2 regions of the Caballeronia sp. LZ003 genome follow, and region 2 is predicted to be linked to the other one. Evidence: riboswitches for the same ligand, from Rfam matches in the RefSeq annotation. Region 2 holds a riboswitch; the other holds the start of a gene.
What was found. A riboswitch is a leader RNA that binds a small molecule or an ion and turns the genes downstream of it on or off. The one in region 2 is predicted to bind cobalamin.
Positions count from the first base shown of each region.

Region 1: another riboswitch for cobalamin. It lies ahead of QCE79_RS03000 (TonB-dependent receptor domain-containing protein); the one in region 2 lies ahead of cobG (precorrin-3B synthase).

Region 1 is NZ_JARUXJ010000001.1:650,857-666,124, forward strand. It holds gene QCE79_RS02975 (SIMPL domain-containing protein) at 1-413, opposite strand, end outside; gene QCE79_RS02980 (EVE domain-containing protein) at 507-965, opposite strand; RNA gene ssrS (6S RNA) at 1,043-1,225, opposite strand; gene QCE79_RS02990 (cell division protein ZapA) at 1,348-1,662, opposite strand; gene QCE79_RS02995 (ATPase) at 1,659-2,045, opposite strand; cobalamin riboswitch at 2,282-2,606, shown strand; gene QCE79_RS03000 (TonB-dependent receptor domain-containing protein) at 2,692-4,569, shown strand; gene QCE79_RS03005 (iron ABC transporter permease) at 4,596-5,594, shown strand; gene QCE79_RS03010 (ABC transporter ATP-binding protein) at 5,591-6,373, shown strand; gene cobT (nicotinate-nucleotide--dimethylbenzimidazole phosphoribosyltransferase) at 6,384-7,436, shown strand; gene QCE79_RS03020 (adenosylcobinamide-GDP ribazoletransferase) at 7,525-8,286, shown strand; gene QCE79_RS03025 (histidine phosphatase family protein) at 8,271-8,846, shown strand; gene QCE79_RS03030 (cobalamin-binding protein) at 8,864-9,730, opposite strand; gene cobD (threonine-phosphate decarboxylase CobD) at 9,966-10,970, opposite strand; gene cbiB (adenosylcobinamide-phosphate synthase CbiB) at 11,024-11,965, opposite strand; gene cobU (bifunctional adenosylcobinamide kinase/adenosylcobinamide-phosphate guanylyltransferase) at 11,972-12,538, opposite strand; gene QCE79_RS03050 (cobyric acid synthase) at 12,594-14,066, shown strand; gene QCE79_RS03055 (hypothetical protein) at 14,192-14,965, shown strand; gene QCE79_RS03060 (TonB-dependent siderophore receptor) at 15,204-15,268, shown strand, end outside.
Region 2 is NZ_JARUXJ010000004.1:548,696-563,963, forward strand. It holds gene cobN (cobaltochelatase subunit CobN) at 1-3,716, shown strand, start outside; gene QCE79_RS26630 (ATP-binding protein) at 3,713-4,723, shown strand; gene QCE79_RS26635 (VWA domain-containing protein) at 4,795-5,403, shown strand; gene cobJ (precorrin-3B C(17)-methyltransferase) at 5,414-7,066, opposite strand; gene QCE79_RS26645 (precorrin-2 C(20)-methyltransferase) at 7,054-7,779, opposite strand; gene QCE79_RS26650 (precorrin-8X methylmutase) at 7,779-8,405, opposite strand; gene cobG (precorrin-3B synthase) at 8,398-9,633, opposite strand; cobalamin riboswitch at 9,736-9,936, opposite strand; gene cbiE (precorrin-6y C5,15-methyltransferase (decarboxylating) subunit CbiE) at 10,017-11,219, shown strand; gene QCE79_RS26665 (cobalt-precorrin-5B (C(1))-methyltransferase) at 11,244-12,332, shown strand; gene QCE79_RS26670 (cobalt-precorrin-6A reductase) at 12,329-13,060, shown strand; gene cobM (precorrin-4 C(11)-methyltransferase) at 13,057-13,782, shown strand; gene QCE79_RS26680 (DUF4186 domain-containing protein) at 13,789-14,187, shown strand; gene QCE79_RS26685 (hypothetical protein) at 14,279-14,506, shown strand; gene QCE79_RS26690 (TerC family protein) at 14,526-15,268, opposite strand, start outside.

The sequences.
Region 1 (15,268 bases), on a different contig from region 2:
ATCTTGCCCGCGAGCTTGGACGCCGCCGCGAAGTCGTGCGATTCCAGCACGACCTCAGTGCGGCCGCGCCACGCGGAGATCTTACCGTCGCGATCCGTGCTCGGATAAACCGTGAACGAGCCGCTTTTCGCGGTCACGTTGTCGACGCCTTTTGCTTCGCGCAATGCGGCTTCGGCGCGCTGATTGAGCGTGGTGGTGAGCGACGATGGATCGGCCGCTTCCTGCTCGTAGAACAGCGTGATGTTGACGACATCTTGCGGCACTTGCGCGCTGGCTTGCGCGGATAGCGAGAGCACGCCGGATGGCTGCGGATTGGTGATTACCGTCTGAGCGGCGGCCGAAAGCGGAAGCGTGAGCGCGGCGCTCGACATCGCGACGAAGGCGAGGGCGGCGGCGGTTTTCTTGTCGATCATCTAAGGACTCCGAGTGCAAGAGCATCGCGTGATTCGCGACCGCACTTAGGCGCTTCGTTCGTTCCCTTAGTTCCCTTGAACGATTCGCGCGCCCTAGACCAGACGCTCGGTTATGAAGCGCCACTGCGCCTCGGTCACGGGCGTGATCGACAGCCGATTGCCGCGCGCCAGCACTTGCATGTCGGCGAGTTCCGCGTGTTCGCGCAATGTCGCGAGCGGAATCAACGGCGTCTTCTTGACGAAGCGCACATCGACGAGCATCCAGCGCGGCGTCTCCTGCGTGGACTTGGCGTCGAAGTACGGGCTTTTGGCGTCGAACTGAGTGGGATCGGGATAGGCCGTAGAACAGACTTTGGCGATGCCCGCAATGCCCGGTTCCGGGCAACTCGAATGATAGAAAAGCACGCCGTCGCCGACTTGCATCTGGTCGCGCATGAAGTTGCGCGCCTGATAGTTGCGCACGCCCGTCCACGGGAGGGTTTTCTTCGGCGCGTGCGCGAGATGATCGATGCTCGCTTCGTCCGGTTCGGACTTCATCAGCCAGTAGCGCATGATGGATTCGGCAACGGGGTTTTAAAACGGGCTCGACAAAAGCAAACGGCATCGGTATGAACCGATGCCGCTGGAGTAGGGTCCCCACCTCGGCCGCTAGGCCGGCATCCTGAACCTGGGTTCAAGATTGGTCGCAGTAAGCAACACTTCGGGTACATCAGACAGAGTGACGCGCGCGCCCGTGCTGCAAGTTTCCACAACCGTGCCAATGTAGCATTGGTTCAAGGAATATATGACCTTGGCGAACCAGGCAGGGAGTAGTCACTCTACACCAATCGAATGTCTAATGCAGCCTCTCGACACCAATTGCGCAGTTTCTTTTTTCGATTGACATCGCGCGACCGATTAGCGTTCGCCAAGGAGCGGCGTCGCAGCACTTCGGTCACTGCACTTCATACTGCGCGATGACAGCACCAAGCTGTTCGTTCATGGAGTGCATCGTGCGGCGAATTTCCTCGGCGGGGAAGGCCTCGCCATGACGCACGCTTTCTTGCAGCCTCAGCAATTCGGAAGCGAGTGAAAGCGCGGCCATCACCGCGATGCGGTCTTGCCCGCGCACGTTGCTTGCATTGCGCACCTTGTTCATCTCGGCGTCGACGCGTGCCACCGCTTCACGCAGCGCGCCTTCGGTTTCCGGCGAACAGGCGAGGCGATATTGCTGGCCGAGAATGGATACTTCGATCTGCGTGGTCGTCATGCCTTCTCTCCGTGATGATGCTCACTGTGCTCTCCCGCGTGCGCATGCTCGTGCGCGGCTTGCACATCGTGAGAACGGGCATCGAGGAGATCGAGCTGATTTTCCGTCTCGGCATGATTCGCGGACTTGCCGCGCGGCAACTTTTCGAGGATCGCGTTCAGGCGGACCTGCGCGTCGTCGATCTTGGCCGAGAGGGAATCACGTTCGGCTTGCAGCGTGTCGCGCTCCTCGCGCATTTGCACGAGCTCTGCCTGCACGTTCGCGTAGTCGCTACGCAGTTGTTCGATTTGTGCTTCAAGCGCGAGACGCGCCTGATTGTGCCGCTCGCTGATCTGGATCAGCCGGCCGATATTTCCTGACAGTGATTCGAGTTCGTTGAGCATGTGCTGCGTCCTCTAAAGACCTCGCATTCTAGCGCGGTTCAACGGAGCTTCCGATAATTGTCTCGTTTCGAGACGTAACAGCACGCGATCATGCGTGCATCGCGATGCATTCGTGTGTGGAAAGCGCGGGCGCTGCCGATGTGTTGCGACGGCGGGTTCTAGTTGGGTTCGTCGTGAGCCGTGTGTCTTGCGATGATCGGCCAGGGTCGTTTCTTGACGGTCCTGAATCGCGCTCCTACACTTGCCGCACTTTTGGTGCTCGCGTCCGCATTCTTTTGCGGGCGCAGTCAAACGGGAAACAGGAAGCGGCGCCGCCAAGGCCACGCCAACCTGTGCTGCCCCCGCAACGGTAAGCGACCGCAACGCAAGTTGCAAGTCGTCCCTTGCGCGTTTTTCGCCGCGCCGTCGTGTGAGTTTGCTTGCGAGTTTGTCTGATTCGCAAGAATCCGCCGCTCGACGCAGGCAAGGCGAAGAACGTGTCGATGCCACTGCGCTTCATGCGTGGGAAGGCGGGACGGTGTGTCGCCAGCCCGGATACCGGCCAACTGTTCAGCGCGTTCGTCTGTTCGCATTCGAGCGCGCTCGTCGCGCATTGGCCTTGCGGGGAGCGAGGTCGCGCCAGCCTACGCATGGGAACATTTCACGCATGGTATCGCCACTTGCCCGACACGCGGGCAGACGCAAAACGATCGAACGCGCCGCGCTCGTCGCCCTCAACACATGGCTGCTCGCTCATGAAGCGCTCGCGGACGAAGCCTCGCAACCGCCGCTCGCGCCCGTCGTCGTGACCGCGACGCGCACCGCGCAACCTCTCGCCGATACGATCGCGCAGACTTCGCTCTTCGACGCCCAGGATATCGCCGATAGCAATGCCTACGACGCGCTCGGCGTCATCGGTCTTGCGCCCGGCGTGCAGGTGACGCGCAACGGCGGCCCGGGAGCGAATGCAAGCGCGTTCATACGCGGCGCGTCCTCGACGCAATCGCTCGTTTTGATCGACGGCGTGCGTGTGGAATCCGCATCGCTCGGTTCGGCGCAGCTTGCGCAGATCATGCCGGATCAGATCGACCGCATCGAAGTCGTGGACGGCAACGTGTCGGCGCTGTACGGCTCGGGCGCGATCGGCGGCGTCGTGCAGATCTTCACGAAAGACGGCGAGGCGCATCCGCCGCGCTTCTACTTCGAGACGGAATACGGCAGCTATCACACGCAGCGGCAAGCGGCGGGCGTTTCCGGCGCGCTCGATAGCGAAGGCCGCACGACCTTCAGCTTCAACGTATCGCGCGAGAAGACCGATGGTTTCTCGTCGATCGATCCCGCGCTCGCGCCCAACGCCAATCCGAACGCGAACGGTTATCTGAACGAAAGCGTCGCGGCCACGCTGCGCCACAAGTTCGGCGACAAATGGGACGCGGGCGTGCGCTTCTATCAGTCGAACGGCATCGACAGTTTCGACGATGCCTACGGCTTGCCCGGCGATCTCAACGATTCGCACAGTCGCGTGCGGTCGACATCGGTGTTTGCGAACGGCCGTATCACGGACCAGTGGACCACGCATTTCACGGTCGCGCAGGGACAGGACCGCGCGAACATCGAGCAGAACGGCATCTATACGAGCCGCTTCAATTCCGAGGATCGCCAGTATCTGTGGCAGAACGACTTTCGCCTGACGGAGGCGCACAAGCTCCTGTTCGGTTACGAGCATCTCGACCAGACGCTCGATTCGGATCAGTTCAGCGCGCCGGATCGTCACGTGAATTCGGTGTACGCGGGCTATGTGGGACGCTTCGGTCCGAGCGAAGTGCAGGCCAATCTGCGCCACGACCAGTATTCCGATTTCGGCGGCGCGAACAGCTACTATCTGGGCTATGCGTACAACATCGACACGCACTGGCGCGCGAGCGCGAGTTACGCGGCGTCGTTCCGCGCGCCGAGCTTCGACGATCTCTACTATCCGTTCAGCGGCAATCCGTCCATTCAGCCCGAGCGCAGTCATTCGGTGGAAGCGGCGCTGCAGTACGCATCGGACCAAGTGGGCGTGCTGCGCGTGACGGCGTTTCAGACGCGCTATTCGAATCTGATCGATTACGTATCGGACGGCAGCGGCTTCTATATCGCGCAGAACGTCGGACGCGCGAAGGTGCAGGGCGTCGAGGGATCGTGGGCAGGGCATGTCGGCGCCACTGATTTGCGCGCGGGCGTGACGTTCCAGAATCCCGTCGATGAAACCGGCAATCAGGACCTGACGCGCCGTGCGCGGCGTTTCGCGAGTTTCAGCGCGCATCGCTCGATAGGAAGCTGGCGCGTGGGTGGCGAGTGGATCGTGAGCGGTGCGCGCAGCGATTACGATTCGACGCTCGCGGGCTATGGCGTCGTGAATCTGTCGGCGCGCTATGACATCACGAAGTCGTGGTACGTGAGCGCGCGTGTCGACAACCTCTTCGACCGGAACTATGAACTGGCTTATTCGTACAACACGCCGAGGCGCGGCGCTTATGTCACGCTCGGCTGGCGCCCGTCGTGAGCGACACCGTTGACCTGCGCCGCGCGATGAACGCGAAACGCGCGTTAGGCATCTGGGCTGCGCTCGGGCTTGCCGCGTTGCTTGTGTTCGTGGCGTCGCTCGCGCTCGGCAGCGTCGCGTTGCCCTTGCCGCGCGCCATCGCGGCGTTGCTGCACGCGCATGCGGCCGCGCCCGATATCGCCGATGACATCGTGCTCACCTTGCGTTTGCCGCGCGCGCTTGCGGGTTTTGCTTCGGGCGCCTTGCTCGCGCTTTCCGGCGCGCTGCTGCAAGTGCTGTTGCGCAATCCGCTGGCCGAGCCGTACGTGCTCGGCGTATCCGGCGGAGCGGCGACCTTCGCACTCACGGCGATGCTCGCGTCGCTGCCGTGGTGGGGCATCGATCTGGCGGCGTGCGCGGGCGCGTTCGCATCCATCGTGCTGGTGCTCGGACTCGCGCGACGCGACCTGTGGCACGGCGATCGCGATGCCTCGCCGCGTCTTCTGCTGACTGGGGTCGTGATAGCGGCGGGCTGGGGCGCGCTCATCACGTTGATCCTCAGTATTGCGCCGGAGAATCGCTTGCGCGGGATGATCTTCTGGCTGACGGGCGACCTGAACGGCGCAGCGACGCCGTGGCCCGCGCTGATCGCGCTCGTCGTCGCGATGATCGTCGTCGTGCCGCTCGCGCCGCAACTCAACGTGCTGTTGCGTGGCGATACGGCCGCGCGTTCGCTCGGCGTGCCTGTCTCGCGCGTGCGGCTGTCGGTGTACCTCGTCGCATCGCTTGCGGCAGCGGCGGCTGTCACGACGGCGGGCACCATCGGCTTCGTTGGGCTCGTCGTGCCACATCTATTGCGGCTCGCGTTCGGCAACGATCAGCGCATGCTCGTGCCGGCGTCGGCGCTGGCAGGCGGCCTCGCGGTGATGAGCGCCGATCTCGTCGCGCGCACGGCGATCGCGCCCGCGCAATTGCCGGTGGGTGTGGTGACCGCACTCGTCGGCGTGCCGATGTTCCTGTGGATGCTGCTGGCGAGACCGCGATGACCCTGCATATCGAACACGTCAGCTTGCGCGCGGGCGCACGCACGCTCGTGGAAGACCTCACGCAAAGTATCGGCGCGGGCGAGATGTGGTGCATAGCCGGGCCGAACGGCGCGGGCAAGACCACGCTCATTGGCGTGCTCGCGGGTTTGACAAAGCCGGCCAAAGGCGCGATATCGCTCGATGGCCGCGCACTCGCGTCCTGGCGCGCGGCGGATCTCGCACGCGCGCGCTCGCTGATGCCGCAAAGCTCGCACGATGCCTTCAGCGCGACTGTACTCGACACCGTGCTGCTCAACCGCTTTCCGTATGTCACGGGCTGGGGCTGGGAGAGCGCCGAAGACCGCGCTGCCGCGCGTGCCGCGCTCGATGCGCTCGGTCTTCTATCGTTCGCCTCGCGTGATGTCCTGACATTGTCGGGCGGCGAACGGCAACGCGTGACGCTCGCCGCCGTGCTGTGCCAAAACACACCGCTCTTGCTGCTCGACGAACCGCTCGCGCATCTGGACCTGCATCATCAAATCGATTGTCTGCACGTACTGGCCGACGCCGCGTGCAAGTCGGGCCGCACGGTGATTTTCTCGTGTCACGATCTCAATCTCGCGCGGCGCTTTTCGACGCACGCGCTTTTGCTCGATGGCAAGGGCGGCGCGCACGCCGGTCTCGTCGCGGACGTGCTCACGCCTGAACGCGCGAGCGCCGCGTTCGGCTATCCGCTAGCCTTGATCCGCGATGGCGAGCACGAAGCGCTCGTGCCGTCCATTCCCGTTGCACGCACCTGAAGGATTGCCGATGTCAAACGCTCACGACTTGCCTACGCCCCGCGCGCCAGACCGTTCGCGCGAAGCCGAACTACAACGCATCATCGATACGAAAACGAAGCCGCCGGGCAGCCTCGGTCGGCTCGAAACGCTCGCGCTGCAAATGGGCGTGATTCAGCGCACGACGAAGCCGTGCATCGAGCGCCCGGCGATGATCGTGTTTGCGGGCGATCACGGTATCGCGACCGAGGGCGTGAGTCCGTATCCGCAAGAAGTGACCGCGCAGATGGTCGCGAATTTTCTGGCGGGCGGCGCGGCGATCAACGCGCTGTCGCGTTCGGTCGGCATGACGCTCGAAGTGGTCGATGCGGGCGTGGCGACACCGATTCCCATCGATAGCGGCTACGAGCGTCTGTCGCTCGGCCTCGGCACGCGCAACTTCGCGAAGGAAGCGGCGATGTCGCGCGAGACCTCGCTCGAAGGCATCGCGCGCGGCGCGGCGCGTGTGCGGCATCACGCGGCGCTCGGCACGAACGTGATCGGCTTCGGCGAGATGGGGATTGCGAACACGTCGGCGGCGGCGTGCCTGATGAGCCGTCTGTGCGGTGTGCCCATTGGCGAATGCGTCGGACGCGGCACGGGTCTCGACGATCGCGGCCTTGCGCACAAGCGCGACGTGCTTGGCCGAGCGCTCGCGTTGCATGCGGCCGAAGGCGATGCAATCGACACGCTCGCGACGTTCGGCGGCTTCGAGATCGCGATGATCGCGGGTGCGTGTCTCGCTGCGGCGGACGCGGGCATGACGATTCTCGTCGATGGCTTCATCGCGACTTCCGGCCTGCTCGTCGCGGCGAAGATCGCACCCGAGGTGCTCGACTACTGCGTGTTCGCGCATGCGTCGAACGAGGCGGGGCATCGGGGCATGCTCGCGCATCTGCATGCGGAGCCGCTGTTGCAACTCGACATGCGGCTTGGCGAAGGCACGGGCGCGGCGCTCGCGTTGCCGATCCTGCGCGCGGCCGTTGCGTTCGTCGATGAGATGGCGAGCTTCGAGGCGGCGGGTGTCACGGATAAGCGAGAGTGACGGCGATGAGCATCATCCGCAAGCGCTGCACGAGGTCGGGGCGCGTCACTGCGTTCAGGCGCGCGGGCGTCTCGACCCGCTTGCCGCAATGACCCGTCCGCTCGACGAACTGCGCTACTTCTTCACCGCGCTCGGTTACTTCACGCGCGTGCCGGTGCCGCGTTGGGTTGGCTTCGAGCGCGCTTATCTGAACGCGGCGGCGCGTTATTTTCCGCTCGTCGGCGTGATGGTCGGCGGTGTTGCCGCGCTCGTCCTGCTCGCGGCGTTGCGCGTGCTTCCGTTGGGCGTTGCCGTGTTGCTGTCGATGGCCGCCACGCTCGTGCTGACCGGCGCGTTCCACGAAGACGGTCTTGCCGATTGCGCCGACGCCTTCGGCGGCGGCTATACGCGCGATGACGTGTTGCGCATCATGCATGACTCGCGCATCGGGGCGTTCGGCGCGATTGCGCTCGTCATTGCACTGGCGCTCAAGTGGCAGACGCTTGCGAGCACGCCGCCGCTTATTGCCGCATGGTTGCTGATCGCCGCGCACGCCGCGAGCCGCGTTTTCGCCATCAGCTATCTCGTCACGCTCGACTATGTGCGCGCCGAGGGCAAGGCGAAGCCGGTCGCACAGCGCATGAGCGCGGGCTCGTTTCTGATTGCGATGATCTTCGGCGTGCCGTGGCTCTTTGTCATCGACTGGAAATTCGCCTGCCTGACGATCGCGTTGCTCACGGTGCTGCGCTGGGCGATGGGACGTTACTTTGTGAAGCGCATCGGCGGCTATACGGGGGATTGTCTCGGCTTCGCGCAACAGGTGTTCGAACTGGCCATTTATCTCATCGGGCTCGCATGGATCTCGTACTGATCCGGCATCCAGCCGTGCGCGTCGATGCAGGCGTGTGCTACGGCCAGACCGATGTTCCCTTGCTGCGCGATGTGAATGCATCGGCTTGCGCTCTGAAGGCGCGCATGCTGTCGCTGAACGTGCCCGCGTGTGTCGATGGCTGGCATTCGAGCGGACTCGTGCGATGTGCATCGCTGGCCTCGGCGTTGAGCGGTGGCATCGCGCCTCACGTCGATGCGCGCCTCGCCGAGATGAACTTCGGCGCATGGGAAGGGCGCGCGTGGGATGCGATCGATCGCGCGCTGATCGATGCCTGGGCCGCGGATATCGAACACGCGAGGCCGCATGGCGGGGAGAGTCTCGTGCAGTTCGCCGGGCGCGTGGAGGACTGGTTGCGCGATATCGAGCGTGCCGAACGGCCGGTGCATGTGATCGCGCATGCTGGCGTCATGCGCGTGCTGACAGCGCATATGCTCGGGATGGAGCGCGCGAGCGTGTTGCAATGGCCGATCGAATTCGGCGCGATCGTGCAGTTCAGGCGCGTGAGAGGGAAGTGGCTGCTGGTGCGGTGGAATGCCTGAGGGCAGGGCCGCTTCGGTCACTTTCCGCGACGCCCGCGCGCTTGCTCCAGATCCTTGCAAAGCTCGGCCGCGCCCAGCGCGATGCGCGGCGTCGGCCGATTGATCAGATCGCCATCGATACCGAAGAGGTTGCCGCGCGCCACCGCGGTGAGCGAACCCCATCGCTTCCATCGATCGAGTGCGGGCAACGCGCGATTCGGCGTCGTCGCGCCGGGCGTCGCGGTGACGATGGCTTCCGGGTTCGCCGCGAGCACGGCTTCGGTCGAGATGGTCGGCACGCGCGTGTCGTTCGCGGCGAAGACGTTGACGCCGCCGCACAACGCGATCACTTCGCTGAACACGTTGTCGCGGTTGAGCGTCATGAGCGGGTCGTCCCACACCTGATAAAACACGCCGACCGGCGGACGTTGCGCATAACGCGTCCGCAGACTGCCGATATCGCGCGTGAATGCAGCCGACGCCGCGCGTGCGTTCGCTTCCGTGCCGAGCAACGCGCCGAGCCGGTCGATGTTGCTCGCGATATCGTCGAGATGGCGCGGTTCGCTGAAGAAGATCGGAATGCCGAGCGCTTGCAGCCGATCCATCTGCCGCGCCGCATTGCCATGCCGCCATACGACGATCAAGTCCGGATGCAATGCGACGATGCGCTCCAGATCGAGCGCCTTGTTGTCGCCGACGCGCGGGATAGCCTGCGCTTCCTTCGGATAATCGCTATACGTCACCGCGCCGACGATACGCGACCCGCCGCCCGCCGCGAACAGCAATTCGGTGACATGCGGCGCGAGACTCACGACGCGCGTGGCGGGTGTCGCGAGCGTGATGCTGGAGCCGCTGTCGTCGGTGACGGTGATAGCGGCGACAGAGGGCGATGCGCTCAGCGTCAACGTCGTTGCGAGAAGGACATGCGGAACGGCGTGTCGAAGCGAATGCGCGGCGAACGCGCGCAGACCTCGGTTGCTTGCGCGCCGGAGCAAGCCGATTCGCGCAGCCAAGGTGCGCAAGACGAGTTCTAAGCTCACGCGCAAGCCACCGGGAGCGAGCGTTCAAGCTGCGCCCGATTGACTTCACTGCCAAGCAAGCCGATCCGCGCAGCCAAGGTGCGCCAGAAAGATTTCGACGTCACGCGCAAACCTCCGCCATCGCTCGTTCAAGCCGCACCCATTCTCCTTCGCTGCCTGGCAAGCCGATGCGCAAACTCGGCGTCATCCCAGCCGGATCGAAGAGCCGCGTCCAGATACCGCGCGTGGCAAGCGCATGCTGCAAGCCGCTCGCATCCAATGTCTGGAACGACGTAAAAAGCGGCGTCGCACGCGCGTCGAACCCATGATGCGCGATAAGCGCCGCGAGCCGTGCGCCATCGCGCTGCAAGCGTTCGCGGGTTTCCCGTTGCCACGCGCGATCCTCGAAAGCCGCCCGCACCGCGTGACGCGCGGGGCCGCTGACGGTCCATGAACCCAGCGCATCGGTGAGCATGGCGATCACATCGGGTGCGGCAAGCACGAAGCCCGCGCGAATTCCCGCGAGCCCGAAGAACTTGCCGACCGAGCGCAGGACGACAAGCCCCGCATCCGCGCTGCGACCGGCAAGAGACTCGGCCGGATCGACATCGGCGAATGCTTCATCGACGATCAACGTACCGCCGCGCGATGCCAGCCTCGCATGCCAATGCAGCAAGACGTGGCGCGGGAGACGCTCGGCGGTCGGGTTGTTCGGATTGGCGACGATCACGTGATCGACGGCATTCGGCAACGTGTCGGCATTTACATCGAGCGGTACGACCGAATGGCCCGCGCGCACGAACGCCGGCGCGTACTCGCCATACGTCAACGGTGCGATGGCTACCGTGCCCTTCTTCAAGAGCCACGGCAAGGCACGAATGGCGGCCTGCGAACCCGCGACGGGCAGCGCGAGCGGCGCGCCGTAATGAGTCGCGGCGAGTTCGGCGAGACCATCGGCGTCTTCGGGCAAACGGCGCCAGGCATCGGGCGGAATGGGCGGGACCGGATAGCCTAAGGGGTTGATGCCCGTTGAAAGATCGAGCCAGTCGTCGAGCGCGATGCCGTATCGACGCGCGGCTTCGCGCAGATTGCCGCCGTGACGGATGGGACGCAGTGGATCAGCCATGATGGCGTGTGGAAGGCGCGAAGTGATGGACGCGTCGAATCGAAACAGAAGAATCACCCATGTCCGGACGCGCTCATCAAGGCAAAGACGAGCAGGATGGCAAGCCACAGCAAGATCGAACGCTCGACGAGCCTCAACGCCGCGACCACGTGCCTCGGCGTGGCCTCATGACCCGCGCCGAGCGTCGGACGCGCTTCGAGCACGCCGTGATAAACCGCCGCGCCGCCAATCAGCACATTGAGGCTGCCCGCGCCCGAGGCCATCACCGGCCCTGCGTTCGGACTGTCCCACGCACGCGCCTGCGTGCGCCAGCAATGCCAGGCCATGCGCGTGTCGCCCGCGAGCGCGTAGCTCGCCGCCGTGAGGCGCGCGGGAATGAAGTTGAGCACATCGTCGATGCGCGCCGCCGCCCAGCCGAAGCGCAGGTAACGCGGCGTGCGATAACCCCACATCGCGTCGAGCGTATTGGCGAGGCGAAACGCGAGCGCGCCCGGCCCGCCCGCGATCACGAACCAGAAGAGCGCCCCGAAGATCGCATCGTTGCCATTTTCGAGCGCGGATTCGACGGCCGCGCGCGAAAGGGCGTTCTCGTCGGCTTGCGAGGTATCGCGCGACACGATCCGCGAGGTGAGCTTGCGCGCGCTTTCGAGGTCGCCGAGCGAGAGGGCGCGGGCAATCGGCGCAATGTGCTGACGCAAGCTCTTGGCGCCGAGCGCGAACCACAGCAAGATCACATGCACGGCCGCGGCATACGCGGGCGGCAGCACGCTCACGAGCGCCCACGCGACCAACACCGGCGGCACGACGGCCGCAAGCCACGCAAGCATGCCCGCCGGCCGCGCCCGATGCCCCGTGTTCATGCGCGCTTCGAGCTTCGTGGCGTATCGCCCGAAGGCGACGAGCGGATGCCGCGTGCGCGGCTCGCCGAACATGCGATCGACGATCACGCCGAGCACCGCGAGCAAGGACATCGAGTAAAAGGAAAGCAGGAGCATCGCCGGTCAGCCTTTCAGCGCGATCGGCAGACCCGCGACCATCAGCGTCGTGCGCGTGCTTGCGGCGGCGACGCGTTGATTCAATCGGCCGAGTTCATCGACATAAAGGCGCGTGACGGAACCGAGCGGCACCACGCCCAAGCCGATTTCGTTCGATACCACGATGACCGTGCCGCGCACGGCGGCGAGCGCGCGGTCGAAGGCATCGAAGGCATCGGTGGCCTCGCGCGGCAGTGACGCGTTCTGCGCGTCGGCGTTATCGGTTGTGAAGAGCAGATTGGCGAGCCAGAGCGTCAGGCAGTCGATGAGCACGCACGCGCCCGGCCTGTCCGCGTCGCGCACGGCATCGGCAAGACTGAGCGGCGCTTCGACGAGCGTCCAGTGCGCGGGCCGTCTTTCGCGATGATGCCGCACGCGCTCGGCGAACTCGGCGTCGCTGCCGACGCGCGCAGTCGCGATGTATGTCACGGGCAAACCGCTCTCGTTGGCAAGGCGTTCGGCGTGCGCGCTCTTGCCCGAACGAGCGCCGCCGAGAACGAAGATGAGGTCGCGTGGAGAGTGGGTCGTGGTCATCGCAATATTGTACCGGCGGGCTAAGATGCAGGCTTTCACCCGAGGACCGCATTCCATGTCTTTCACGCCGCGCGGCACGCTGATGATTCAGGGCACGACTTCCGATGCCGGCAAGAGCACGCTCGTCGCGGGCCTGTGCCGGCTCGCGCGGCGCGGCGGCGTGAAGGTCGCGCCGTTCAAGCCGCAGAACATGGCGCTCAACAGCGCGGTCACGGTGGATGGCGGCGAGATCGGCCGGGCGCAGGCGCTGCAGGCAATCGCGGCGGGCGTGCCCGCGCGCATCGACTTCAATCCGGTGCTGCTCAAGCCGACGAGCGATCGAGGCGCGCAAGTGATCATCCACGGTCCCGCGCATGCGAATCTGGCCGCGCGGGCGTCTCACGAATACAAGCGCACCGCGTTCGATGCCGTGCTCGCGTCCTACGCGCGGCTCACGGCCGAATTCGACGCGGTGATCGTCGAAGGCGCGGGCAGTCCCGCCGAAATCAATCTGCGCGATCGCGATATCGCCAACATGGGGTTCGCGGAACGAGTCGATTGCCCGGTCGTGCTGGTGGCGGACATCGATCGCGGCGGCGTGTTCGCGCATCTCGTCGGCACGCTCGCGTGTCTTTCGGAAAGTGAGCGGGCACGAGTGCGCGGCTTCGTCATCAACCGGTTTCGCGGCGATATCGGCTTGCTGACACCGGGGCTCGAATGGCTCGAAACGCAGACCGGCAAGCCGGTTCTCGGCGTCTTGCCGTATCTGCATGGCCTCACGCTCGATGCCGAGGACATGCTGCCGTCGCAGGCGCGGTCGCGCGGCGCGGAATCGACGCTGAAGGTGATCGTGCCGGCGTTGCCGCGCATCAGCAATCACACGGACTTCGATGCGCTGCGGGCGCATCCGCAAGTCGATTTCGAGTACGTTCGGCCGGGCATGGCGCCGCCGCCCGCCGACTTGATCGTGTTGCCTGGGTCGAAAAGCGTGCAGCGCGATCTGGCGTGGCTGCGTTCGAACGGCTGGGAGCGGGCGATCGAGCGGCATCTGCGCTACGGCGGCAAGGTGCTAGGCATCTGCGGCGGCATGCAGATGCTGGGGCGCACGGTCGACGATCCTTCGGGCGTCGAAGGCGCGGCGGGTTGTGTCGATGGCCTGGGGCTGCTCGATCTCGCCACCGTGCTCACGCCCGACAAGCAGCTCGCAAACGTGACGGGGCGGCTTGTCATCGACGGCAAGGAGGCGCCCGTGCGCGGCTACGAGATTCATATGGGACGCACGAGCGGCGCGGCGCTCGCGCGGCCGGCGGTGGCGCTCGACGACGGCCGCTTCGACGGCGCGGTGTCGCAAGACGGGCAGATCGCGGCGACGTATCTGCATGGCCTCTTCGATACACCCGAAGCCTGTGCCGCGTTGCTCGCGTGGGCCGGCGTGAACGATGCCGCGCCGCTCGACTATCCGGCGTTGCGGGAGGCGTCGCTCGACCGGCTCGCGGATTCGTTCGAGCAGGCGCTGGATCTAAAGGCGGTGCTGGCGGCGTTCGCTTAAGGACGAGCTGCCGCGGGGCGTGCTTTTCCGCATTCAAGTTTTGCAGCAGCGGTCCGTTATCTGATTGTCGGCACGCCGTGACGAGCGGCGGCCTGTGCTCAATCCGATACCAAGAACACGCTCTCATGAAACTTCGCTCCAAGCTTATGCTGCTCGTATTGCCCGTCCTCGCTGCTTGCGGCGGCGGCGGCGGCGACGACAAGACCTGCACGACCGACCTCGGTAATCTGCAGAAATCGTGCGTAACGAATCCGTCGCATACGCTTCCTGAAGGCTTCTGGTACGGCTCGGTGAATTCCGGGCAGTCGCTCGCGGCGCAGACCATCGTCCTCGAATCGGGTCAGTACTTCAGCATCTATTCGCGAGATGGCTCGTTCGTCTGGCTGATCGAAGGCATCATGACGGCGACCGATGGCGCGTTCAGCGACGCGTCGACGGTAGGTTTCCACGAAGCAGGCGCGATCCGTGCCGGCTCGCTCAGCGGCAACTTCACGCAGAAGAGCACGCTCACCGCGACCACCTCGCTCTATGTTCCGCCCGATACCGCCGCCACCGCGTACAACGGCAACTACAACGCGACGTACGACACGCCGATCACCATCAACGACGTGGCGCGCACTTGGACGAGCGCATCGGGCGTCTCGCCGATCTCTTCGATCACCTTCGCGGCGGACGGCACGGCCAAGGGCACGCAGAACGCCTGCACGTTCACGGGCAGCTTCAAGCCGCGCTCGACCGGCAAGCATCTGCTCGATGGCACCTTGAACTTCGCGGGCGGCGCGTCTTGCACGCTCAATAATGTGTCGATGCCCGTGGAGGCCACGGTCGTCAACGGACAGCTCACCGTCGTCGGCGTCACGACGCAGCGGGATCAGGCGTTCTATCTGTCGGGACAGTGAGCCTGTTGCTGGTTTCCTAAAATCCCGGTTCTTTGCTTAGGATTTAGCCCGCCGCGCGCGGGCTTTTTCTCGTCCAGTGTGCCGTGACGCCTCGTACACGTCGCAGCACGACAACAGTTTCTGATACGACAAATACAATTTTTGTACCGTCCGTTTAATAGACACTTTACAATTGTTAACGATTCGCATTTACGCGCTCAGACGGCTCAATTCACCTTTTTTCGAATATCCACGCCTTATGTCACGATCGGTCACCCAGCAAGAAGTCAGTCGCCGCACTGCGGTATCGAAGGCGGTAGAACG
Region 2 (15,268 bases):
GGATCGAGCAGACGCGCGCGCCCATTGTCGTGCTCAGTTCGGCCGATACCACGCTCGCGCTGCTCGCAAGCGTCTTTCCGCGTCTCGGCCCCGGCTTTCCGGAAGTGCGGCTCGCAAATCAATCGTTCCTGCGCCAGAACGCTTCGGTCGACTTTTATGTCGACGACATTCTGCGTCATGCAAAGGTCGTCATCGTCGATCATCTCGGCGGCGAATCGTATTGGCCCTACGGTATCGAGCGTCTCGTCGCTTTGGCAAAGCGCGAAAAGCAAATGCTCGCCATGTTTTCGGGCGATCTTGCGGAAGACCCGAATCTCATCGGCAAGAGTACGGCCGATGCCGCGTTCTGCCGCGACCTGTCGCGCTATTTACGTGAAGGCGGCGCGCGCAATGCCGAAGAGTTTCTACGCGCCATTGCGCATCGCGCGTTCGGTTGGGGACGCGAAGCGCACGCGCCGAGCGCGTTGCCCGCGGTCGCGATCTATCACCCCGAGCGCGAAAGCGCTTCTAGCGACGATTGGCGCGAACGCTGGACCGAAGGCGCGCCGGTGGTTGCCATTCTTTTCTATCGCGCGCACCTTCAATCAGGCAACACCGCTGTGTTCGATGCATTCATCGAAGCGCTCGAACGCGAGGGCATGAATCCGCTGCCCATTGCGATTGCATCGCTCAAGGAAAGTCTGAGCCGCGAAGTAGTGGAGCGTTTGTGCGCGCAGCATGGTGCATCGCTCGTGCTCAATACCACGGCGTTCGCTGCGGGCGTGATCGGAGAAAGCGAAGCATTCGAAGTGGCCGGCGATGCGCCCGTGATGCAAGTGATCTTGAGCGGGGGCAATCGCGATGACTGGCAGAAGGACAATCAAGGCCTGAATTCGCGCGATGTCGCCATGCACGTGGCGCTCCCCGAGGTGGATGGCCGTATCATCACGCGAGCGGTGAGCTTCAAGGGGCTTGCTTATCGATGCCCGCATACGCAGGTCGACGTGGTGCGTTATCAAGCCGATACCGAGCGCATGCGCTTCGTCGCCGAACTCAGCGCGCGCTGGTGCAAGCTCAGACATACGCCGAACGAGCGCAAGCGCATCGCGCTCGTCTTGGCGAATTATCCGGCGAGCGAAGGGCGCATTGGCAACGGCGTGGGACTGGACACGCCGGCATCGGCCATCAACATTTTGCAGTTGCTCGAACGTCAAGGCTATCGCTTAGACCAGATTCCCGAACATGGCGATGCGCTCATCAAAGCGCTTACACGAGGCGTGACGAACGACCCTGTCGTGCGCGATCTTCGCCCGGCCCTGCAAAGTCTTGCGCTCGAAGATTATCTCGATGCCTATCGCGCGTTGCCGCTGGATGCACGGCAAGCACTGGAAAAAACATGGGGCGCGCCTGAAGACGATCCGACGATACGGCGCGGCCGCTTCATGATTGCAGGCTTGCGTTGCGGTGAAGTGTTCATCGGCATTCAGCCTTCGCGCTCGCGCGAGCGCAACGATTATGCGAGCTATCACGATGCCGAGCTCGTGCCGCCGCATGCGTATCTCGCGTTTTATTTTTGGTTGCGCTTGCGTTTCCAGGCCGATGCGCTCGTGCATGTCGGCAAGCATGGCAACCTCGAATGGCTGCCGGGCAAGAGCGTTGCGTTGTCAGCATCGTGCTGGCCCGATCTCATTCTCGGTCCCATGCCGCATCTCTATCCGTTCATCGTGAACGATCCGGGCGAGGGCAGTCAGGCCAAGCGTCGCGCGCAGGCGGTCATCATCGACCATCTGATGCCGCCGCTCACGCGTGCCGAAAACTATGGGCCGCTGCAGGATCTCGAACGACAAGTGGACGAATACTACGAAGCGCTCATGGTCGATACGCGCCGCGCGAAGCTGCTGCGCAAGTCCATCCTCGCGAACATCGTCGAGAACAGATTGCATGAGGAACTCGGGCTCGACGCACCGGGCGACTTGCAGGGTGAAGACACACTGCTTACGCGTGCCGATGCCTATCTGTGCGAACTCAAGGAAGCGCAGATACGCGATGGCTTGCATGTGTTCGGCGTATCGCCCGAAGGCGTGCAAAGGCGCGATACGCTGCTCGCATTGGGCCGTTTTCCGACCGGCGACGGACGCGGCGCGAATGCAAGTCTCATCACGGCCATGGCGCGCGATCTCGCGCTCGGTGAAGCGTTCGATCCGCTCGATGCCGACTGGGCGGCGCCATGGAATGGACCTCGCCCCGACGCGCTTCAAAACGCGGTCGACGCGCCTTGGCGGCATCATGGCGATACACGCGAACGCCTCGAATCGTTAGCGTTGCAACTATTTCAAGGCGATGCCGAATCGCCGGGGCCGCAAACGACGCTGGTGCTCGAACGCTTGCAAGGCGATGTGCTCGCGCGTCTTGACGCGTGTGGTCCGCAAGAGCTCGAGCAACTGAAGCGCGGGCTCGAGGGCCGCTTCGTGCCGCCTGGTCCGAGCGGTTCTCCATCGCGCGGCAGACCGGACGTGTTGCCTACCGGACGCAATTTTTATTCGGTCGACACACGCGCGTTGCCGACGCAAGCCGCGTGGTCCATCGGCCTCAAGTCGGCCAATCTGCTGGTGGAAAGACACGTGCAGGACCACGGCGATTTCCCGCGCGCCATCGGCCTTTCCGTGTGGGGCACGGCGACCATGCGCACTGGCGGCGACGATATGGCCCAGGCGTTCGCACTGATCGGCGTACGGCCGAAGTGGGCGGCGGGAAGCAATCGCGTGACGGACTTCGAGATACTGCCAATCTCCATCTTCAACCGGCCGCGTATCGACGTTACCTTGCGCGTATCGGGGTTCTTTCGCGACGCCTTCGCCAATCTCATGCATCTTTTCGATGCGGCGGTGCAAGCCGTCGCCGAGCTCGAAGACGAGTCCGAGGATATCAATCCGATTCGCGCGCGCGTCATGCGTGAGCGCGATGAACTGATCGGTCGCGGTATGAATGCGAAAGAAGCGCGGCAACGTGCAGGCTGGCGCGTGTTCAGCACGAAGCCGGGCGCATATGGCGCGGGCTTGCAGGAGCTGATCGATGCGAAGCAATGGCAGAGCGACGCCGATCTCTCGGCCGCGTATCAAAGCACGGGAGGCTATGCGTATTCGCAGGCGCAAGACGGCGTGGATGCGCGAGCGAGCTTCGGCACGCGGCTTTCCGCGCTCGATGTCGTGCTTCAGAATCAAGATAACCGCGAGCACGATCTGCTGGACTCGAACGACTACCATCAGTTTCAGGGCGGCATGGTCGCGGCCGTGCGTTATCTTTCGGGCCTGCAACCGCAGGCGTATAACGCGGATCATAGCAATCCCGCCGCGCCGCGCGTGCGGACCTTGAACGAAGAGATTGCACGCGTGGTGCGCTCGCGCGTGGTCAATCCAAAATGGATCGACGGCGTCAAGCGTCACGGCTACAAAGGCGCATCCGAACTCGCTGCAACGGTGGATTATCTCTATGGATACGACGCCACGGCGCGTGTCGTATCGGATCATCAATACGCGCTCGTTACCGACGCTTACGTGAACGACGCAGACACGCGCGAGTTCATCACGCAGCACAATCCTCACGCGCTCCAATCGATATGCGAGCGTCTGCTCGAAGCCATGGAGCGCGGTTTATGGCAAGAGCCGGGCGGCTATCGCGCTGACGTGACGCGCCATTTGCTCGATGTCGAACAGCAACTCGAAGGCCGACAGACTTGAACCCGAACGACGCTGATTTTCCGGTGTTTCCCTTTACCGCGCTCGTCGGGCAGGAGGCCTTGCAGCAGGCGCTCGTGCTCGCGGCTATCGATCCGGCGCTTGGCGGCGTGCTCGTCAGCGGCCCACGCGGAACGGCGAAGTCCACTGCCGCACGCGCCCTTGCCGAGCTATTGCCCGAAGGCCGGCTCGTCACGCTGCCGCTCGGCGCAAGCGAAGAGCAGTTGATCGGCACGCTCGATATTCAAAGCGCCTTGCGCGACGGCGGCGTGACCTTTTCGCCGGGCTTGCTTGCAAAAGCGCATCTCGGCGTGCTCTATGTCGATGAAGTGAATCTGCTGCCCAACCCGCTCGTCGATCAGTTGCTGGATGTCGCGGCAAGCGGCGTGAACGTCATCGAGCGCGATGGTATTTCGCATCGGCATGAAGCGCGTTTCGTATTGATCGGCACGATGAATCCCGAAGAAGGCGAATTGCGTCCGCAATTGCTCGATCGCTTCGGGCTCGCGGTCGAATTGAACAATTGCTTCGATGCGAGCGTGCGGCAACGGATCGTCAAGGCACGCCTCGCGTTCGATATGGATGCTGAAGCATTCTGCGCACGCCATGCCGATGCACAGTCCGCGCTAGCAGAACGCATTCATGCAGCACGTGCCGTGCTATTCGCGCTCGATCCGGACGACGCGGTGCATGCGCGCGTGAGCGCGCTTTGCATCGCCGCTCACGTGGATGGCTTGCGCGCCGATCTCGTGATGCTGCGTGCGGCGAGAGCGCTCGCGGCATTCGAAGGCGCGAGCAACGTGCAGACGCTTCATGTCGATCGCGTGGCCGACGCCGTGCTGAAGCATCGACGACGCGAGGCCGATGCATCGCAAGGCGAAGCGCCGCAGCAGCCCGCCCCGCGCGATACCGGCAGCACGAATGAAAGCGATTGGGGCTACATGCCGCCCGAGCCAGCAGGCACGGCGAAGGTCAAGCAAGTCAGACCGCTTGCCGCAAAAAAAGCCTGAGCCATCGGAGACACGAAGCGGATGCTCAAGAGCATCGTCTTCGATGGCGTGAAGCGCGGGCACGCGGTCGCATGACCGGTCGCGAAGGCGATGAAAGCACCACGCTCGACTGGATATCGACGCTACGCGCGAAACTTGCCGAGCGTCTCGATGCACGGCATCTTCGCTATCGACGTGTGCAGGGCGAAGCGGCGTCGTTGCATTGCTTTCTTCTCGATTGCTCGGGATCGATGCTCACGGGTGAACGGCTCGCGCGTGCCAAGGGCTTGTTGATTGCGTTGTTCGATCGGGCTTATCGCGAGCGTTCGGAAATTGCGCTCGTATGTTTCGGTGGCGGGCGTGCGGAAGTGCGTCGTCAGCCGGGCGCCGCGCATTGGTGGAACGAGCGCTGGGTGAGTCCTATCGGTGGCGGTGGTGGCACGCCGCTGGCGTTGGGTCTTTCGAGTGCGCAGACCGTGCTTGCACGAGCCGCGCGTCGAAGACCCGCGCAGCGTCGCTGGCTATGGGTGCTGACCGATGGCCGCACGAACGAGACGCCCGCGCCGCCGCAGTGCGCGGACCGCGTCGTGCTAGTGGACTTCGATGAAGGGCAATTCGGAGTCGGGCAAGCGAGCAGGTTGGCGCTACGCTGGGCGGCGGAGTACTTTCATGCGAGCGAACTGAGCGCGGACTTGCGATAGCCTGCCCGTGTCATTCATACCATCGCGGCGTATAAACCCATGCGCCATCGCCGATCATGCGCGTGGTCGATGATCCGACGATCACCATCGTTCGCATGTCCACCATCGTGCTGTCCAACTCGCCAAGCGTCATGATGCGAAGCGTCTCGCCCGCGCGTCCCACATCGCGCCCGAGCACGACCGGCGTTTTGGCATCGCGATGCTGCTTCACGATTTCGATCGCGCGATCGAATTGCCAGGGCCGTGCCTTCGATAGCGGGTTGTAGAACGCCATGACGAAATCGGCCTGACCCGCATGCGCTATGCGTTTCTCGATGACGCCCCACGGCTTCAGATTATCCGATAGCGACAAAACGCAGAAGTCATGGCCGAGCGGTGCGCCCGCACGCGCCGCCGTGGCAAGCGACGCCGATACGCCCGGCACGATCTCGAGTTTCACGGCATGCCATGACGCGTTCGCTTCCTTGTCGAGTGCTTCGAGCACGGCTGCCGCCATGGCGAACACGCCCGGATCGCCCGACGATACGACCACGACCCTGCGTCCCGCGCTTGCCAGTTCGAACGCATGTCGCGCGCGCTGCAACTCTTCGCGATTGTCCGTCATATGCGCGCGTTGATCGGCGCGAAACGGGCCTGCCATGCGCACGTAGGTTTCGTAACCGAGCACGTCTTCTGCGACATGGAGCGCGGCTTTTGCGGCGGGCGTCATCATCTCGGAGCTGCCGGGACCGAGACCGATCACGGTCAACGTGCCGCGTGCACGGCCTATCGCCTGCGCATCGACGGGCGCGTTGGCGACGTGCAATGCAACGTCGCCGTTGTGCGAAACATCGAAAGGCGGGGCGTTGCTGAAACGCAGTGGCACGTCGAGCGCGTGCGCGGCATCGGCAAGACGTTGCGATGTCATTGCGTGCGTGGGCGCGACCAGCACAGCGAGTGCGAGCGGCGCGAGGCTTCGTGCTTGAAGTGTCTTGCGTACGCATTCGGCTACATCGCCGATCGTCGCGTCATCTTCGATCCATGCAATCACACAACGTGGATGAATCACGAGACTGTGTTCATCGTGGGCGCTTTCGGGCGTGATGCGGATGGCGCGCAACGCATCGTCGGCGCGAGGAAGGGCTGCCTGATCGAGCCACGGTGCGTGGCCTTCCACGCGCGTCGTTGCTCCGCCAAGCAAGTCGGACACGAAGCGCTTGCCGCGTTCGATATCCGCCAGTACGTAGCCTTCGGGCGGCGCGAGCAGACATTGACCGAAGCGTAATTCGCCGCTCGTCGTGATGGCCGGTACGATACCGAGCATCTGGCCGATATCACGCGCAAGCATGTTCACGCCGCTCATGCCGCCGAGCAGCGGCACGACCGCGCTGCCGTCCTGCGCGACAGCGAGCACCGGCGGCTCCGCGCCCTTATCCGCAAGCGACGCTGCCAGCGCGCGAATTACGATGCCTGCTGAACACAGCGCGACGATTGGCGAGCCTGCCGCATAGAGTGCCCGCACGTGCGCGCCGAAGTCGTCGAAGGAGACGTCCACGTTCACGCGACTAGCGAGTCCATGAACGAGCGATCCCGGACGACACGCCTGAATCTTGCGCGCGATAGTCAGCGCACCGTTGCCGAGCACGACGATGGCAAGCGGCTTCGCTAAGTCTATGCGCTCCATTTCGTCCCCGGCACGACCAGCAGCGAGAAGTAGGGCGATGCCATTGGATCGACTTCGTTCAGCGGCACGATGCGTTGATTCGCCATCGTCGCGCGTTCCACATACAACGCGCGTTTGTCGAGCCCGAGTTCCGCCAGCACACGACGCACTTTGTCGAAGTTGCGGCCGAGCTTCATGATGACGGCGGCATCGCTCGTCGCCAGCTTTCGTTTTAGTTCGGCTTCCGAAAGAACGCCCGAAAGCACCGCAAGGCTCTGATTACGATAAACCAGTGGCACGCCAAGCACTGCGACGCCGCCCAGCATCGAACAGACGCCGGGCACGACTTCTGCCTCGAAGCGCGCGGCAAGGCGATCATGCAGATACATGTACGAGCCGTAGAAGAACGGATCGCCTTCGCAGATCACCGCCACGTCGCGGCCGGCTTCGAGATGATCCGCAATGGCGAGCGCGCATTCATCGTAGAACGCGCTGATGATCGTCTCGTAGCAAAGCGGCGGTTCGAGCGCTTCGGTCGTCACGGGATAGACGAGCGGCAAGCGCGTCTGCGTGTCTTCGAGATGAGATTCGATGATGCCGAACGCGTTGCCCTTCTTCCCCTTCGCGACGAAATACGCGACCACGGGCGCCGCCTTGAGCAGCTTCAACGCCTTCACCGTGATGAGATCGGGATCGCCCGGACCGACGCCCAGGCCATGGAGTCTTCCGCTCATCACTCGGCCTCCGATGCGAGCGCATTCACGGCGGCCGCCGCCATCGCGCTGCCGCCGCGTCGTCCGAGCAACGCGACGAAAGGAATGCCACGGCTGTCGGCGGCAAGCATGGCTTTCGATTCCGCCGCGCCGATAAAGCCCACTGGAAAGCCGAGGATGAGCGCGGGCTTCGGTGCGCCGTCGTCGATCATGTCGAGTAGATGAAAGAGCGCGGTGGGCGCATTGCCGATTGCGACGATCGCACCCGCAAGATCGGGCCGCCAGAGTTCGAGTGCGGCAGCGGAGCGCGTGTTGTGCATCGCACGGGCGCGTTCCGGCACGGAGGCATCGCCGAGCGTGCAGATCACGCGATTATTCGCGGGAAGGCGCGCGCGCGTGATGCCTTCGGCGACCATGCGCGCATCGCAGAGAATGGGCGCGCCGCTCACGAGCGCTTCACGGCCCGCGATACCGGCATCGCACGAGAAGCGCAGGTCATCGACGATATCGATCATGCCGCACGCATGAATCAGCCGCACGGCGAGCTTTTCGAGGTTGGCGGGAATGGCGGCGAGGTCGGCTTCGGCGCGAATCGTCGCGAACGATTGCCGGTAAATCTCCGCACCGTCGCGGATATAGTCAGACATCGGCATGACTCCGGGCGAGCCATGCGGCCGCCTCTTCGATGAGGAGGTTATGGGCGATCACGTGTGTGCCTCGAAGCACGTCGTAGCGGCCGGGCGCAACGGCAACGAGCGTGTTTTTGACGGGATGCGCCGCCGCACAAAAGCGCTCGCAGCCGCTCAGATGCGCGTGCGCATGCGCATGCGCGGGCAGCAAGGCGGCTAAACGATGCGCGTCCGCTTTCGTATCGGCACGGCTTTTCGCGCAGCCCGAAGAACCCGCGCATGCGATCAGACGCGCGAACGGATCGCGTGGATCGGTGGCGAGGCCAAGCGCGCGAAGGGCGTCGACGACATGCGTCATGCGATTCGCGTGCACGTCCGGCAGCAACACGCTTTGCCAGGGCGTCATCACGACGCGTTCTTCGGCGAGATCGGCGATTGCGTGAAGCGTATTAGCATCGAGGCGGCCGAGCGGCGCTTGCGCGCCGACATAGTCCGCATGCGCGCCGAGTCGTAACGTTGCATCGGAAGGCGCGCGACGCCATGACTGAAGTGCGGCGTCGTGCTGTGTTTCGAAGTCGAGGGCATGGAGAAAGCCCGCTATTCCAACGCGTGCGAGCACATCGCGCATGCGGTGTTCTTCCACCGATGCCAGCGCCAGAAACGCCTGCAACACGGCCAGGATGAAGCGCTTCGCGTCGTCACGGGCGATCGCGCCCGAGGCAGGCGCATGTTCCTCACGATGCGGCATCGATCCTGCAAAACCGAATGCGAAGCGCGCGCCATTGTCCAGCGCCGAAAGCCAAAGATCGTGCGGATGATCGAGCATCGCAAGCGTTTCGCCATCGTCGATCTGCAACGCGAACTTCGGCGACAACGCGTGCAACGCGGCATCGGCCTGCATGCTTTCGACGATATCCGCTGCAAGCGCACGCGTTCCCGTGCTCGCAAGCGGGCTCAGCATGACGTTTCGGATATCGTCGGCGCCGGCCGTGGTCGGACCGAGGCCCGCCGCGAGCACGATGTCGATGAGTTCCGCGTGGGCGTCGTCGCGAATGCCGCGCAGTTGCAGATTGGCGCGATTGGTCACTTCGATCGTGCCGGAACCGCAGCGCTCGGCGGCGTGCGCCACGGCATGCGCGGCTTCGCGACGCAACTCGCCACCGGCAAGACGCACGCGCGCAAGGGCGCCATCGCGTGCGGGCACGATACGCATGAGGCCGGGACAGGCCGAAGACCGAGGCGGCAAGAACGATTCCAAAAGCTCGACCGTATGCTCAAGCGCTTGAGTTGCGAACCGGTACACCCCGCCCGGCAGGCTTCGCGCAATTGCGTTGAATAGCGTTGAATAGCAGTGAATGCTTACGTCGGCAGGTCTCTTGGCTGGCAGGTCGACATTCGCGCTAGCCTTCCCGGTAAAAACCAGTGGCAGTGGAGCGCGGACTCGCTGCGTACAATTGCGGGGGCAGCCACAGTTTTGCTGTGTTCCCTGTTAGGCCATGAGGCTCGATACCGATCGAACCCTTCAGGCACCGACGAACGCGCTATTATGCCCGCTTTTATCGACCATCAGACCGCTTCCCGCCTTGCGCGGGTGCTTCAAACGCGGGATTCGCCCGTAGGAGGCCGCACATGTCGAACTGGCTGACCGTCGTGGGTATCGGCGAGGACGGCTGGCATGGGCTTGGCCGCGAGGCGCGGCGCGCGCTCTTCGAAGCACGGTCGATCCACGGCGGCGAACGTCACCTCGCGTTTCTGCCGGCGCGTATCGCGGCGCGCCGCGTGCCATGGCCAAGCCCGTTTTCCGTCGATGCCGTGCTCGCCGAGCGCGGCGTCCAAACATGCGTGCTTGCGAGCGGCGACCCCATGTTCTTCGGCGTCGGCGCCACGCTTGCGCGCGAATTATCCACGGAAGAAATGCGCGTCATGCCCGCGCCTTCGTCGCTGTCGCTGGCGGCGGCGCGCTTGGGCTGGCCGTTGCAGGACGCGCAATGCGTGTCGCTCGTCGGGCGGCCGGTGGCGTCCCTGCTTGCGCATGTGTTTCGCGGCGGACGTCTGCTCGTCCTGAGCGCCGATGGCGCGACGCCCGCCGCCGTCACGCAGCTTCTCACGCTGCATGGTTTCGGCGCGAGCCGCGTGACGGTGTTCGAGCATCTGGGCGGCACGAACGAACGCCGGTTCGACGAACGTGCGGACGACTGGCGCGAGCCGCGCGTGGCGGCGCTCAATCTCATGGCGATCGAATGCCGCACGCATGCGGGCCACGCGGGGCCATCGCTCACGCCGGGTCTTGCCGACGACGCGTATCGGCACGACGGCCAACTCACCAAGCGCGATGTACGCGCCGTGACGCTCGCACGTCTCGCGCCGCAACCGGGCGAATTGCTGTGGGATGTCGGCGCGGGTTGCGGGTCCATCGGTATCGAGTGGATGCGCGCGCATCCCGCTTGCCGCGCGATTGCAATCGAAGCGAACGAGGGGCGGCAGCGTCTCATCGAACATAACCGCGATGCGCTCGGCGTGCCTGCGCTGCAACTCGTCAAGGGCGAGGCGCCCGGCGCGCTCGACGGTTTGAGCGCGCCGGATGCCGTGTTCATCGGCGGCGGCGTGACCGTGCCGGGTCTCCTCGATGCGTGCTGGGCGCGCGTGCGGCAGGGCGGTCGGCTGATCGTCAACGCCGTGACCTTGCAGAGCGAAGCGGCGCTCGTTGCATGGCGCGCGGAGCATGGCGGCGAGCTGACGCGGATCGGCATCGCACAGGCCGAGCCGCTCGGCAGTTTCGATACGTGGCGGCAAGCGCTGCCGATCACGCTTCTGCACGCGAAGAAGCCATGAGCTCGCCGGCGGATGACCATCCCGATGCGTGACGAAACGCCCGAACAGTCCGCGCCGCTCAGAAGCGGCTACACGACGGGAAGCTGCGCGACCGTGACGAGTCTCGCGGCCGCGCGCCTTTTGTTGCTCGGCGAGCCGAGCGAGCGCGCGGAGATCGTGCTGCCGAAGGGCCAGTCCGTGACCATGCCGCTCGCGTTCTGCCGTCTTGCCGGCGATGCAGCGGAAGCGGGCGTCATCAAGGATGCCGGCGACGATCCCGATGTCACGCATGGCGCGCTCGTCATAGCTCGCGTGCGGCTTGCGGCGCGGCATGGCGTACGCTTTCATGCGGGGCCGGGCGTTGGCACCGTGACGCGCGCGGGCCTTGCGTTGCCGATCGGCGAGCCGGCCATCAACCCCGTTCCTCGCAAAATGATGAGCGAGCATCTCGAAGCACTCGCCACGCGAGCGGGTTATGCGGGCGGTTTCGACGTGAGCATCGGCGTGGAGAATGGCGAGGCGCTTGCGCTCAAGACGATGAATCCGCGGCTCGGCATTATCGGCGGACTGTCGATACTCGGGACCACCGGCATCGTCCGGCCGTTTTCGTGTGCGGCTTATATCGCGTCGATCCATCAGGGGATCGATGTCGCGCGCGCCAATGGCGTGCAACATATCGCGGCGTGCACCGGCAATCAGAGCGAGGACGCCATGCGCGCGCGTTACGGCTTGCCGGATATGGCGCTCATCGAAATGGGCGATTTCGCGGGTGCGGTTTTGAAGCACTTGCGCCGCGCGCCGGTCGAAAGACTCAGTGTTTGCGGCGGCTTCGGCAAACTCAGCAAGCTCGCGGCGGGACATATGGATCTGCACAGCCGCACGTCGAGTATCGACTTGCCGCTTCTCGCCACCTGGGCCGCCGATGCTGGCGCGAGCATCGCGTTGCAGCACGCGATTCGCGCGGCCAACACGAGTCAGGAGGCGCTTAAGCTGGCGCGCGGCGAAGGCATCGCGCTCGGCGATATCGTCTGCGCGCGGGCCCGCGAAGTGGCGCTCGACGTCGTGCCGCAAGGCATCGTCGTGGAGACTTTCGCCATCGACAGGCAAGGGCAAATCGTCGGGAGCGCGCAATGAAGCGCGTGCTATTGCTCGGCGGCACCGGCGACGCGCTCGTCATTGCGCGCAGGCTCGGCACGTCGCATGTCTACAGTCTCGCGGGGCTTGGGCGTGTGCCGACGGATCTCGCATTTGAGGTTCGCGTCGGCGGTTTTGGCGGCGTGGCGGGTCTGGCAACGTATCTGCGTGAAGAAGGCATCGCGCTCGTGCTCGATGCCACGCATCCCTACGCCGCGCAGATGAGCCGTCATGCACGCGAAGCATGTACGCTCGTTGGCGTGCCCTTGTGGGCCGTGCGTCGTCCGGCATGGCAGCCGCGAGCAGGCGACATCTGGCGCGAGGCGCGCGATTGGCCAGGCGTCGTCGATGCAATCGCGGCCTATGAAAAGCCGTTATTCACGCTCGGACGCGAGCCGCTTGCGCATCTTGACGAGATACCCGCGTCGCAATTCTGGACTGTCCGTTGTCTCGACCCGCACGAAGGCAACGCGCGTGCGCGGATCGTCGATGCGCGCGGGCCGTTCAGTATCGAAGGCGAGCGCGCGTTGTTCGATGCGGCGCGTATCGATGTCGTCGTCAGCAAAAACAGCGGCGGCCGCGCGACCGAAGCGAAGCTCGCGGTGGCGCGCGAACGCGGCTTGCCCGTCGTGATGCTTGCGCGGCCCGCGCTTCCCGAAGCCGATCGCGCGTTCGACGATCCGGCAAGCGCGCTCGATGCACTCACAACCGAACTTCCTCTTCCATGACCGTCTATTTCATCGGCGCCGGACCGGGCGACCCGGAACTCATCACCGTGAAGGGCCAGCGGCTCATCCGCTCGTGTCCGGTGATTCTTTATGCGGGCTCGCTCGTGCCCGACGAAGTGTTGAGCGGGCATCGGGCGACGCGTGTCGTGAACACGGCGGAACTCGATCTCGATGCGATCGTCGCGTTGCTCGAAAACGCGCACGCGCGGGGAGAAGACGTGGCGCGCGTGCATTCCGGCGACCCTTCGCTCTACGGCGCAACAGGCGAGCAGATGCGCCGTCTCGATACGCTCGCGATTCCTTATGAGATCGTGCCGGGCGTGACGGCGACGGCGGCATCGGCGGCGGCGCTCAAACGCGAACTCACCTTGCCGGGCATCTCGCAGACCGTGATTCTCACGCGCTATGCCGCGAAAACGTCGATGCCCGAAGGCGAATCGCTCGCGGATCTGGCGCGTCATCGTGCGACGCTCGCCATTCATCTTGGCGTGCGGCATATCGAGCGTATCGTCGACGATCTGCTGCCGCATTACGGCGCGGATTGTCCTGTCGCCGTGGTGTTTCGCGCGAGTTGGCCGGATGAAACGCGCGTGGAAGGCACGCTTGCGGATATCGCGGTGAAGGTGCGGGCAGTGCGTTTGCAACGCACGGCGCTGATTCTCGTGGGCCGTGTGCTCGACGCCCAGGGTTTCGCCGATTCCACGCTCTACGGCAAGGAATGAAGGTCGATGCGCGATCTCGACGCCGTCTTCGCCTCGCTCGCGAAATCCGCGTTTCGCAGGCGTTTTGCGTTGGGTGTGCGGGAAGGGCGCTATCTGCGCGAACGCGGGGTGGAAGCGGTCGTCGCGCAGGCGCACGAGCTGATCGCGAAGCGCCTTGCGCCGCAAGCGCCGCTCAACGATGGCAAGCAGACGCCGTTTCGCGGGCATCCGGTGTTCATCGCGCAGCACGCGACGGCGACGTGCTGCCGCGGTTGTCTGGCGAAATGGCACGACATCGCGGCGGGCAAGGTACTCGATGAAACCGAACGTCGGCATGTCGTCGACGCGATCGATCGCTGGCTGCGCGCGCAGCCGTTGCCGGAGATCGCGGTTGTTGAAAAGCGGCAGGGCGAGTTGCCGTTTTGAGGTGCGGCTTATAACACCCCCGCCGTGCAAGCGCGACGCCACCGGACCTGCTGAGCCTCAAGTCTTCATCGCCAATGCCGATAAGCACGGCATGGACAATTTCGACTTCGGCCCGGCGAAGGGGCCGCTCATCGCATCGATCGTGGCGCCCGCGAAAGCTTTGCTGAGCGCGCACAACGTCATCCGCAAGGCGCGCGGCGAACCGCCATTCACCGACGACGTGAAGGCATTCGCCGCATGGGTCGACCGAGGCGAACCCGAGGAGCCCGCGATGGCGCCGGTTCTATGCCGCCTGATCCGCGACGGCTACACGAGCTGATGCATCAGTTCTCGACGCGTCAATTCCGAGCTGGATCGGACTTCCGCTTCGCCCGCCGCGCCAGCATGTTGAGCGCTTCGACGAGCGCGGAGAACGCCATCGCCGCATAGATATAGCCTTTCGGCACGTGCGAGCCGAATCCTTCCGCGATCAGCGTCATCCCGATCACGAGCAAGAAGCCGAGCGCCAGCATCACGATAGTCGGATTGCGTTCGATGAACCGCGACAGCGGCCCCGCCGCGAACAGCATGACCGCGACCGCCGCGATCACGGCAACGAACATGATCGGAATGTGTTCCGTCATGCCGACCGCCGTCACGATACTGTCGATGGAAAACACCAGATCAAGCAGCAGAATCTGGCCGATCGCCGACAACGGTGTGAGGCGCGCGCCCGCATTCGCGCCAGCGTGATCGTCGGCGTCGTGCGTGACGTGATGGCGGATTTCCGTGGTCGCCTTCCACACGAGAAAAACGCCGCCCGCGATCAGGATCAGGTCGCGCCACGAGAAGCCGTGCCCGAACGCCTCGAAGATCGGCGCGGTAAGGCGCACGATCAGTGCGACCGTGCCGAGCAAACCGAGCCGCATCACGAGCGCGAGCCCGATGCCGATGCGTTGCGTGCGCTCCCGATGCGCCTCGGGCAGCTTGTTGGTCAGGATCGAGATGAAGATCAGGTTGTCGATGCCAAGCACCACTTCCATGACGACGAGCGTCGCGAGAGCGGCCCAGGCGGCGGGATCGGTCAGCAGTGTGGCGAGGT